Regions from separate parts of the Shewanella polaris genome, predicted to be linked through region 1. Evidence: predicted binding sites of a transcription regulator. Region 1 holds the regulator's gene; the other holds the start of a gene.

The links. The regulator MetJ, encoded in region 1, represses methionine synthesis genes. The targets are predictions, from matches to a motif close to TAGACGTCTAGACGTCTA.
Region 2: the regulator MetJ is predicted to act here: its motif matches at 3,226-3,243, upstream of metK (methionine adenosyltransferase).

Annotation. Positions count from the first base shown of each region.
Region 1 covers NZ_CP041036.1:4,096,159-4,100,891, reverse strand. The annotation lists gene FH971_RS17900 (c-type cytochrome) at 1-32, opposite strand, end outside; gene FH971_RS17895 (sulfite exporter TauE/SafE family protein) at 412-1,152, opposite strand; gene metJ (met regulon transcriptional regulator MetJ) at 1,228-1,542, opposite strand; gene metB (cystathionine gamma-synthase) at 1,750-2,913, shown strand; gene FH971_RS17880 (bifunctional aspartate kinase/homoserine dehydrogenase II) at 3,084-4,733, shown strand, end outside.
Region 2 covers NZ_CP041036.1:3,840,511-3,845,243, forward strand. The annotation lists gene epd (erythrose-4-phosphate dehydrogenase) at 1-550, opposite strand, end outside; gene tkt (transketolase) at 739-2,733, opposite strand; gene metK (methionine adenosyltransferase) at 3,274-4,425, shown strand; gene FH971_RS16680 (GNAT family N-acetyltransferase) at 4,587-4,733, shown strand, end outside.

The DNA.
Region 1 (4,733 bases):
GCGATACCAACTTTAACGTATGTGTTCATCATTTTATCCTCTATAGGGCTTCTTATTAGTGGTGCGTTTGCAATTTATGTTTATTTCTTTGCTGTGAATAATGTTACCTAAAAGTGAGTAGTGTTAATTTGAAGTAGATCATGTTCATGAGAAAAATCTAATTGAAAAAAAGTTAATTGAATCAAATCTAATGGACTTATGTGATGTGGATCTCTTTCGTGACAATATTCAATTTGCTATAGAGATAAAAAATTTCGCAGTGGATTTGGAACAACAATTATGGATAGGGAAAAATAATTTAGTGTATTATTTTGGTGGAAGCCTTTAGGGGAAAATTTTTTTGGGTAAGGTTTAATTACTCATAATGAGAGAATAGTTAGCTCATTATGAGTTACTAGGTTGATTAGTTGATTAGTTGATTAGTGCGCTGGTCGATTTAACCACTAACAAAGTCGCACTGATACTACATAATATTAAGGTCACAATGCGGGTTTTATTTTTATCGACATGGTTAATTAACAATCCAGAGACCAAGTAACCGGTAACAACGGAAGGGAATAACATTAGCGACAACCACAAATGTTTCATCTCAACCAAGCCGACTATGGCTAGAATAGCTAAAGCAATCAGTGAACTGAGTACGAAGAATGCAGACAGTGCAGCTCTAAATTTACTAGGATCTTGGCCTGCAAGTAAAATCGCCATAGGTGGACCACCAATGGCGGCGATGTTGCCAAATATGCCCGAAAATACCCCCGCGATAAATAAACTGATGCGATTGATGGGGGCTGTAATGCGATAAACACTTAATATCACAGCAATAAATACAATAGCGGCAATCACTAAACCTAATATGGCTTGTGGTGCAAACAGTAATAACCCAGCGCCTAAAAATCCGCCGGGGATCCGCCCGAGCAAAGCATATTGTAAACCATTAAATTGCAGGTGGTTGCGTTCTCTAAATAAGGTCATTGCAGAAATGGCAAATCCCATTGCAATAATTGGTACTGGCACTAGTTGAGGGTTAACAATATACAGCAGGGGACTAGCAACAACGGCTAACCCAAAACCAATTAAGCTCTGGGTTAACGCGCCTAAAAAAACGATAATTGATGCCAGTATCAAGGTTGTAGGATCGATAAACGACATCATATGTTCTCTTTTAAAACAAGACTACTTCGTATTAGGGTAGTTTCCAAGTCGATGACGTTGTCACTAACCTGTGGATTATTCCAGCTCTTCCCATTCGATGCCCATATCATCCATTATCTTTTTAGCTTCACTTGGAATGCTGTCCGGTTCATCTTTTGATAAATCACCGTCATAAGGTAATGGTTGACCTGTATATGCATGCAAAAATGCTTCACATAGCAGTTCACTGTTAGTTGCATGACGCAGATTATTGATCTGACGTCTAGTGCGTTCATCTGTTAGTATTTTTAATACTTTTAGCGGTATCGAAACTGTAATCTTTTTTACTTGTTCATTTTTTTTGCCATGTTCGGCATATGGGCTAATATATTCGCCATTCCATTCAGTCATTAACTTACCCTTAACGATAAATACGGTGCGGATTTTAAACCGTTACAAGCTCTAGTCAAATTATTGCGACTATTTAACCTCGATGCAAATAGATTTCTTGATGTTTAGACGTCTACGCGTCTATTTTGTTGACGGATGCAGAACTTTTCGGTAAATTTGGACGTCTAGACATCTACTTGTGTGTTTGTGACATTTTAGGAATCAATTATGACAAAACATAAAAGCGCCACATTGGCCGTTCGCCAAGGTATTGAAACAGACACACAACATGGTGCAATTGTACCGCCTATTTATTTATCGACTAATTATTCATTCGATGGTCATAATAATCCTCGTGAGTTTGATTATAGTCGTTCAGGTAATCCTACTCGGTGTATTTTAGGGGAGGCGCTCGCCAAACTTGAACAAGGTGCTACTGGTGTGGTGACCTGTACTGGTATGGCGGCGATTACTTTAGTCACCAGCTTACTTGGCCCTGATGATTTATTGGTTGTACCGCACGATTGTTATGGTGGCAGTTATCGTTTATTTACTAATTTGGCGAAAAAAGGCCAATTTAAGTTGTTAGTTGTTGATCAAACAGATAGCCAAGCATTGAGTAAAGCCATTGCCCAGAAACCTAAAATGGTGTGGTTAGAAACCCCCTCAAATCCTTTACTTAGAGTGATTGATATCGAAGCCGTCAGTCATGCTTGCCATGACGTTGGCGCGTTGGTGTCGGTAGATAACACCTTTTTATCACCGATATTACAGCAACCTTTATTATTAGGTGCTGACATAGTGATCCATTCAACCACTAAATACATCAACGGTCACAGCGATGTCGTCGGTGGCGCGGTTGTGGCTAAAGATCCTGAATTAGGTGAATTATTGCATTGGTGGTCAAACACCCTTGGGCTGACGGGGTCTGCGTTTGACAGTTACTTAACACTGCGTGGCCTACGAACGCTTGCTGTGCGAATTCGTGAGCATCAACGTAACGCGCAAAAGATTGTTGAGCTACTCAGCGCTAGTGATGTGGTTACCAAGGTTCACTACCCGGGTTTAAAAGATCATCCAGGTCACGACATTGCGGCAAAACAACAACAAGGCTTTGGCGCTATGTTAAGTTTTGAATTGCAGGGCGGTGAAGCCGAAGTGGTTGCCTTTTTACAGGCATTGTCTTTGTTCAGTATTGCTGAAAGTTTAGGCGGAGTGGAAAGTTTAGTCGCCGTTCCGGCCACTATGACCCATAGAGCAATGGACCCACAAGCAAGGCAAGAGGCTGGTATTAAAGAGACTTTATTGAGACTATCAGTCGGTATTGAAGACGCTGAAGATCTACTTGCCGATCTGAAAGCTGGTTTAGCTGCCGTAGCGGCAATTAAATAAGCTTAATTTGAGTTTATGTTAGCTGTGGTTTGAGTAAAATAACAAAATATGCATTTGTGGCATGATTAAAATGCAAAAAAGAGTTCATTGCACCACTATTTATTGCATAAAGCGTTAATTGCAACAAGAAGCCGTCGCAATAAAAGTCGTAGTTGTTTAAGGAGTCAGTAATGGCGCGAAGTCATTTACATAAGTTTGGTGGTTCTAGTTTAGCGGATGCAGACTGCTATCGCCGTGTTGCACATATTTTGCTTACCCACGGTCAAAGTGATGATCTTGTGGTGGTATCCGCCGCCGGTAAAACGACTAACTTCTTATACAAATTACTGAGCCTTCGTGACAGTGGTCAATTGTGGCAAGAAGAGCTACAAGTACTGATTAGTTATCAGCAGACGTTAATTGAGCAATTACTGTCAAATGAACAAGCACGTGATTTACGTGAACGTTTGTCGACTGATAAATCTCAGTTAGTCAGTTTGTTGTCCTTAGAACAACATAATGATTACCAATTAAACCATGTGGTGAGTTTTGGTGAACGTTGGTCCGCTCGCCTCATGGCTGCATTGTTACGAGAAATGGGCGTAGCAGCCAGTAATGTTGATGCATGTTCTATTTTAGTTGCTGATGAAGGTGCTATTCCTAATATTTTAGTGGCGCAATCGCGTGAGAAAGTGCAAACCTTATTAGCTCGACATCCACAAGAGCGTTTAGTGATAACGGGCTTTATTTGCGCAAATAGTCATGGTGATACTTTATTACTGGGCCGCAATGGTTCAGATTTTAGTGCCACATTAATTGCCAGTTTAGCGGACATTGAACGTGTGACGATTTGGACCGATGTTGAAGGGGTCTTTAATGCCGATCCGAATAAAATCAATGACGCTAAGTTGCTCAAGAGTATGTCTCTAGCAGAAGCCGACCGTTTAGCGCGTTTAGGCTCACCCGTATTACATTCTCGTACATTACAACCATTATTTAATACCCACGTTAGCCTTGCTGTGCGCTCAAGTTATGCCTCGCATACCGATTTTACGCTTATTGCGCCGCAGAGTTCATCGGCCAGTGCTCCTGTTGTGACTAATTTAAACGAAGTGGTATTGATTGGTTTTAAAATGGGCTCTGCTCTTGCACCTTTACTGACTATATTTAATGAGGCAGGGCTAACGCCATTAGCCTATTGGGAATTAGCTCAACATAAATTTGAATTAGCATTTACCCTCGAAAGCCAAAAGCAACTGTTGGCATTATTGGCTCTGCATGGCAATGAACTATTGATTGACGACGTCACAGTGCAAACCGACTTAGGCTTAGTGGCATTAGTCAGTGCCGATGCGCATCACTTTAGGCGCAGTTTTGCCCGCTTATTAAGTCGTGATGCTAAGCCGGTTTATCAGGATGCACTCAGCTTAGTGACTTTGGTCCCACAAGCACAGGTCAGCTTACTGACTCAAAAGGTTCATCGTCGTTGTGCAGGACCTAGAATGCGTATCGGCGTGTTACTTTTGGGTGTCGGTAATATTGGAGAAGCATGGATAGAGTTATTTAAGCGTGCACGACCAACTTTAGATCTTGAATTAGAAGCCTCAGTTGAACTAATCGGTGTGGTAGGTTCGCAAAAAGCATTGATTTCAAATGATGCGATTGACCTTGATAACTGGCAACAAGATTATCAAGCCAACGCCATAGAGTGGAATTATGATCAGTTATTTGAACAGCTGGCACAATTGTCTTGTGACGAAATTGTCGCGTTAGATATCAGCGCTAGCGCCACATTAACACTGCAATACCCACAATTATTTGCTCGTGGTATTCACGTGGTT
Region 2 (4,733 bases), 260 kb from region 1:
TCGCCGAGTGAATAGTCGTAATAGCGCCACTTTTGACTTTAAAATGTTTATCCAACACATCAATAACCGGGACAATACAGTTGGTAGTACAAGAAGCGTTAGAAATAACGGTATGTTCTGCACGTAGTAGGTCATGATTAACACCATAAACAATGGTGCCATCAACGTCTGCAGAAGAAGGATTGCTAATGAGTACTTGTTTAGCGCCTGCATGAATGTGTGCTTCGCAAGCTTGGCGATCAACTAAACTGCCGGTGGCTTCATAAACGATATCAATATCGAGTTCTGCCCATGGCAATAAACTCGCATCCGCTTGATTGAGCAGCTGTATGCTGTCATCACCAATCAATAACTTGTCACCGTCGAGTTTAATCTTGTGCTTAAAACGGCCATGAGTGGTGTCATATTGAGTTAAATGACAAATGGCTTCTGGCTTTGCTAACTCATTGATCGCCACTATTTGAATTTGTTGACGTTTACCCGATTCATACAAGGCACGAAGTATTGAACGGCCAATTCGGCCATAACCATTAATTGCAACTCGAATCATTTAGGGTCCAGAGTAATTAACCAAAGCACTTATTATTGAGTCAGTTATAAATAAAACACTGAAACATTAGCGACTTAAATATATTACTTTACGTGAATTAAAGACATAAAAAAACGGCCTACAAGAGTATTGCAGGCCGTTATTATACAGATTAAACACCTAATAGATAAGTGTTTAATCTCAGATGATTATCCTAAAGACTGGACAGTTTTTACGACATTATCAACAGTGAAGCCGAAATATTTAAGTAATTCAGCACCTGGGGCAGACTCACCAAAGGTCGTCATACCCACCACGCCACCGTCAAAACCAATATATTTGTACCAGAAATCAGCGTGTGCGGCTTCAATTGCGACACGTTTAGTCACTGCTTTTGGTAATACGGACTCTCTGTATGCAGCATCTTGCTTATCAAACTCAGTCGTAGAAGGCATAGAAACAACCCGTACTTTTTGACCTAGTTTAGTGAGTTCAGCGGCTGAATCCATGGCTAATTGCACTTCTGAACCAGTGGCAATTAAGATGACATCAGCAGTGCCTTGGCAATCAGACAGTACATAACCACCTTTAGCTACGTTCGCTAATTGCTCAGCGGTACGCGCTTGAGCTTTAAGGCCTTGACGGCTAAAGATGAGAGATGTTGGAGCATTGCGACGTTCAATTGCAATTTTCCAAGATACAGCCGTTTCTGCTGCATCACATGGACGCCATACGGCCATATTAGGTGTTAAACGTAAGTTAGCTAATTGCTCAACTGGTTGATGAGTAGGGCCATCTTCGCCTTGACCAATAGAATCATGGGTATAAACGAAAATATTTTGAATACCCATTAATGCAGACATACGTACTGCATTACGCGCATATTCCATAAACATCATGAAAGTCGCACCATAGTTAATAAAACCACCATGTAGTGATGCACCATTCATAATGCCGCTCATACCGAATTCACGCACACCGTAATAGATGTAGTTACCGGCTGGATCATCTTGAATACCTTTAGAACCAGACCAAAGGGTTAAGTTAGAACCCGCTAAGTCGGCACTGCCACCAAGTAATTCAGGCAACATAGCACCAAATACACCAATGGCATTTTGCGATGCTTTACGACTAGCAATATTGTCGGCTTTGTCTTGGCTTTCTTGGATAAACGCTTGTGCTTTAGTTTCGAAATCAGCAGGCAATTCACCTTTTAATACCCGGCGATCATATTCTGCAGCTAGCTCAGGGTAAGCGGCTTGATAAGCAGCGAAATGTTCATCCCATAACGACTCATTGCTGGCACCCTTTTGCTTTGCATCCCAACCAGCATAAACCTCTGATGGAATTTCAAAAGGAGCATATGGCCAGTTTAAGAATTCACGAGCGGCTGCAATTTCAGCATCGCCTAATGGTGCACCATGACAATCATGACTACCTGATTTATTAGGTGAGCCAAAACCAATAATTGTTTTACAACAAATCATTGATGGCTTATCTGTAACCGATCTCGCTTCTTCAATTGCAGCACGGATAGCCTCTGGATTATGGCCATCGACACCAGCAATAACATGCCAACCGTACGCTTCAAAACGCTTAGGTGTGTCATCAGTGAACCAGCCTTCAACATTACCATCGATTGAAATACCGTTGTCATCCCAGAATGCCACTAACTTGCCAAGACCTAACGTTCCGGCTAATGAACAGGCTTCATGAGAAATACCTTCCATTAAACAACCATCACCCAAGAAACAATATGTAAAATGATCGACAATGTCGTGTCCCGGACGGTTAAATTGAGCCGCTAAGGTTTTTTCTGCAATAGCCATACCCACAGCGTTACTGATACCAGCGCCTAAAGGGCCGGTAGTCGTTTCAATGCCTGGAGTGTAACCATATTCAGGATGTCCTGGAGTTTTTGAATGCAATTGGCGGAATTGCTTTAGCTCTTCCATAGGTAATGCATAACCAGATAAATGCAGTAAAGAATATATAAGCATAGAGCCATGACCGTTTGATAACACAAAACGATCGCGATCGACCCACTTAGGATTAGTTGGATTGTGCTTTAGAAAATCATTCCATAGCACTTCGGCGATATCAGCCATGCCCATCGGGGCACCGGGATGGCCAGAATTGGCTTTTTGAATCGCATCCATACTTAGGGCGCGAATGGCATTAGCGAGTACTTTACGAGATGACATGCTCTCTCCTGCTTGTTTTTATGATCTAGCTGGCAATTGTGAAGCCATATTTTCCCCTACAAGGCGATATGACGCAAATTAAAATTACTCTCATTACACATTTTAATGATCAACTAACTGGATTTTGCTCATATAGAAGTACAAAAAGCTAAATTATTTCATTATACAAACTGATCAGATATCCATAATCAATACTCACTATACGAGTAACTATTTATTGACAACAACAGTCAAAAAAACCTCAATAGTAATAAAACATCGTCTTTCATTACTGGTGAAAACCGAATAACTCACACTGATATTGTTCAACTCTTAGCAGCAGAGTGATTAAATACAATAGTTAAACCCCAAAAATAACATTTTGAATCATAGATTTAATTAGCCTTCCTACTAAACATTGTTTTTGTGAATAAAAAATATTCATGCATTAGTGCACAATTCTCGAGATAAATTCGTATAGGGGGGTGTTATCAAAATCAAATTCGACTAAAATAGCCGTCTAGACGTATATTCAATTGCAACCAACGAGATTCCCCTATTATGGCAAAGCACTTGTTTACCTCTGAGTCTGTCTCAGAAGGTCATCCAGATAAAATAGCCGATCAGATTTCTGATGCGGTATTAGACGCGATACTTGAGCAAGATCCAAAAGCTCGTGTTGCGTGCGAAACGTATGTTAAAACCGGTATGGTATTAGTAGGTGGTGAAGTTACCACTTCTGCTTGGGTAGATATTGAAGAAATTACCCGCAAAACGGTACGCGAAATTGGCTACACCAATTCAGATATGGGTTTTGATGCAGATTCATGTGCAGTACTAAATGCCATTGGCAAACAGTCTCCAGATATTAATCAAGGTGTTGATCGTGCCGATCCTGCTGAGCAAGGCGCTGGCGATCAAGGCTTAATGTTCGGTTATGCAAGCAATGAAACTGATGTATTAATGCCTGCACCTATTACTTACGCCCATAAATTAGTTAAGCGTCAGTCTGAAGTGCGCAAAAACGGTACACTACCGTGGTTACGTCCAGATGCGAAAAGCCAAGTCACTTTTGCCTACGATAACGGCAAAATCATTGGCATTGATGCAATTGTATTATCAACTCAACATCGTGAAGACATTAAACAAGCTGATTTGATTGAAGCCGTAATGGAAACCATCATTAAGCCTGTGTTACCTGAACAATGGTTAAATAAAGACACTAAATACTTTATTAACCCTACAGGGCGTTTTGTTATTGGCGGACCCGTTGGTGACTGTGGACTAACAGGACGTAAAATTATCGTTGACACATATGGTGGCATGGCGCGTCATGGTGGTGGTGCTTTCTCTGGTAAAGACCCATCAAAAGTTGACCGTAGTGCTGCTTATGCTGCACGTTATGTGGCTAAAAATATTGTTGCTGCGGGTCTTGCTGATCGTTGCGAGTTACAAGTGTCTTATGCGATTGGTGTTGCAGAACCAACCTCTATCAGTATCGAAACTTTCGGTACTGGTAAGGTGTCTCAAGAAGTGTTAATTAAATTGGTTCGTCAACACTTTGAACTACGTCCATATGGCTTAACAGCAATGTTAGATTTAGCACGTCCAATCTATCAACAGACTGCTGCTTATGGCCACTTTGGTCGAGATATCTTCCCTTGGGAAGCAACAGATAAAGCTGAAATCCTTCGTGCAGACGCTGGATTATAATAAGCTAACTGTCTATGTCGTTTTAACCTAGAATTTGTAAACTAAGTTAATAGCATAGAAAAATAAAACCGCCATTAGGCGGTTTTATTTTTTCTGTTTTGTAGCAATAACAACATATAACATTAATAACATCATTATTTGATTTTAAAATGGCTCACATTATGTATCAACCAACTTGGCTAAACACAAAGATAACTGGAAATCAGCAACCTTCTGTTGCCATTAGAGAATGGTCCGCAATCAAATTATTCTACCGTCAACATATGCCTTATGCTCGATTGGCCCAAAAAGAATCTGTTGCTGTCATC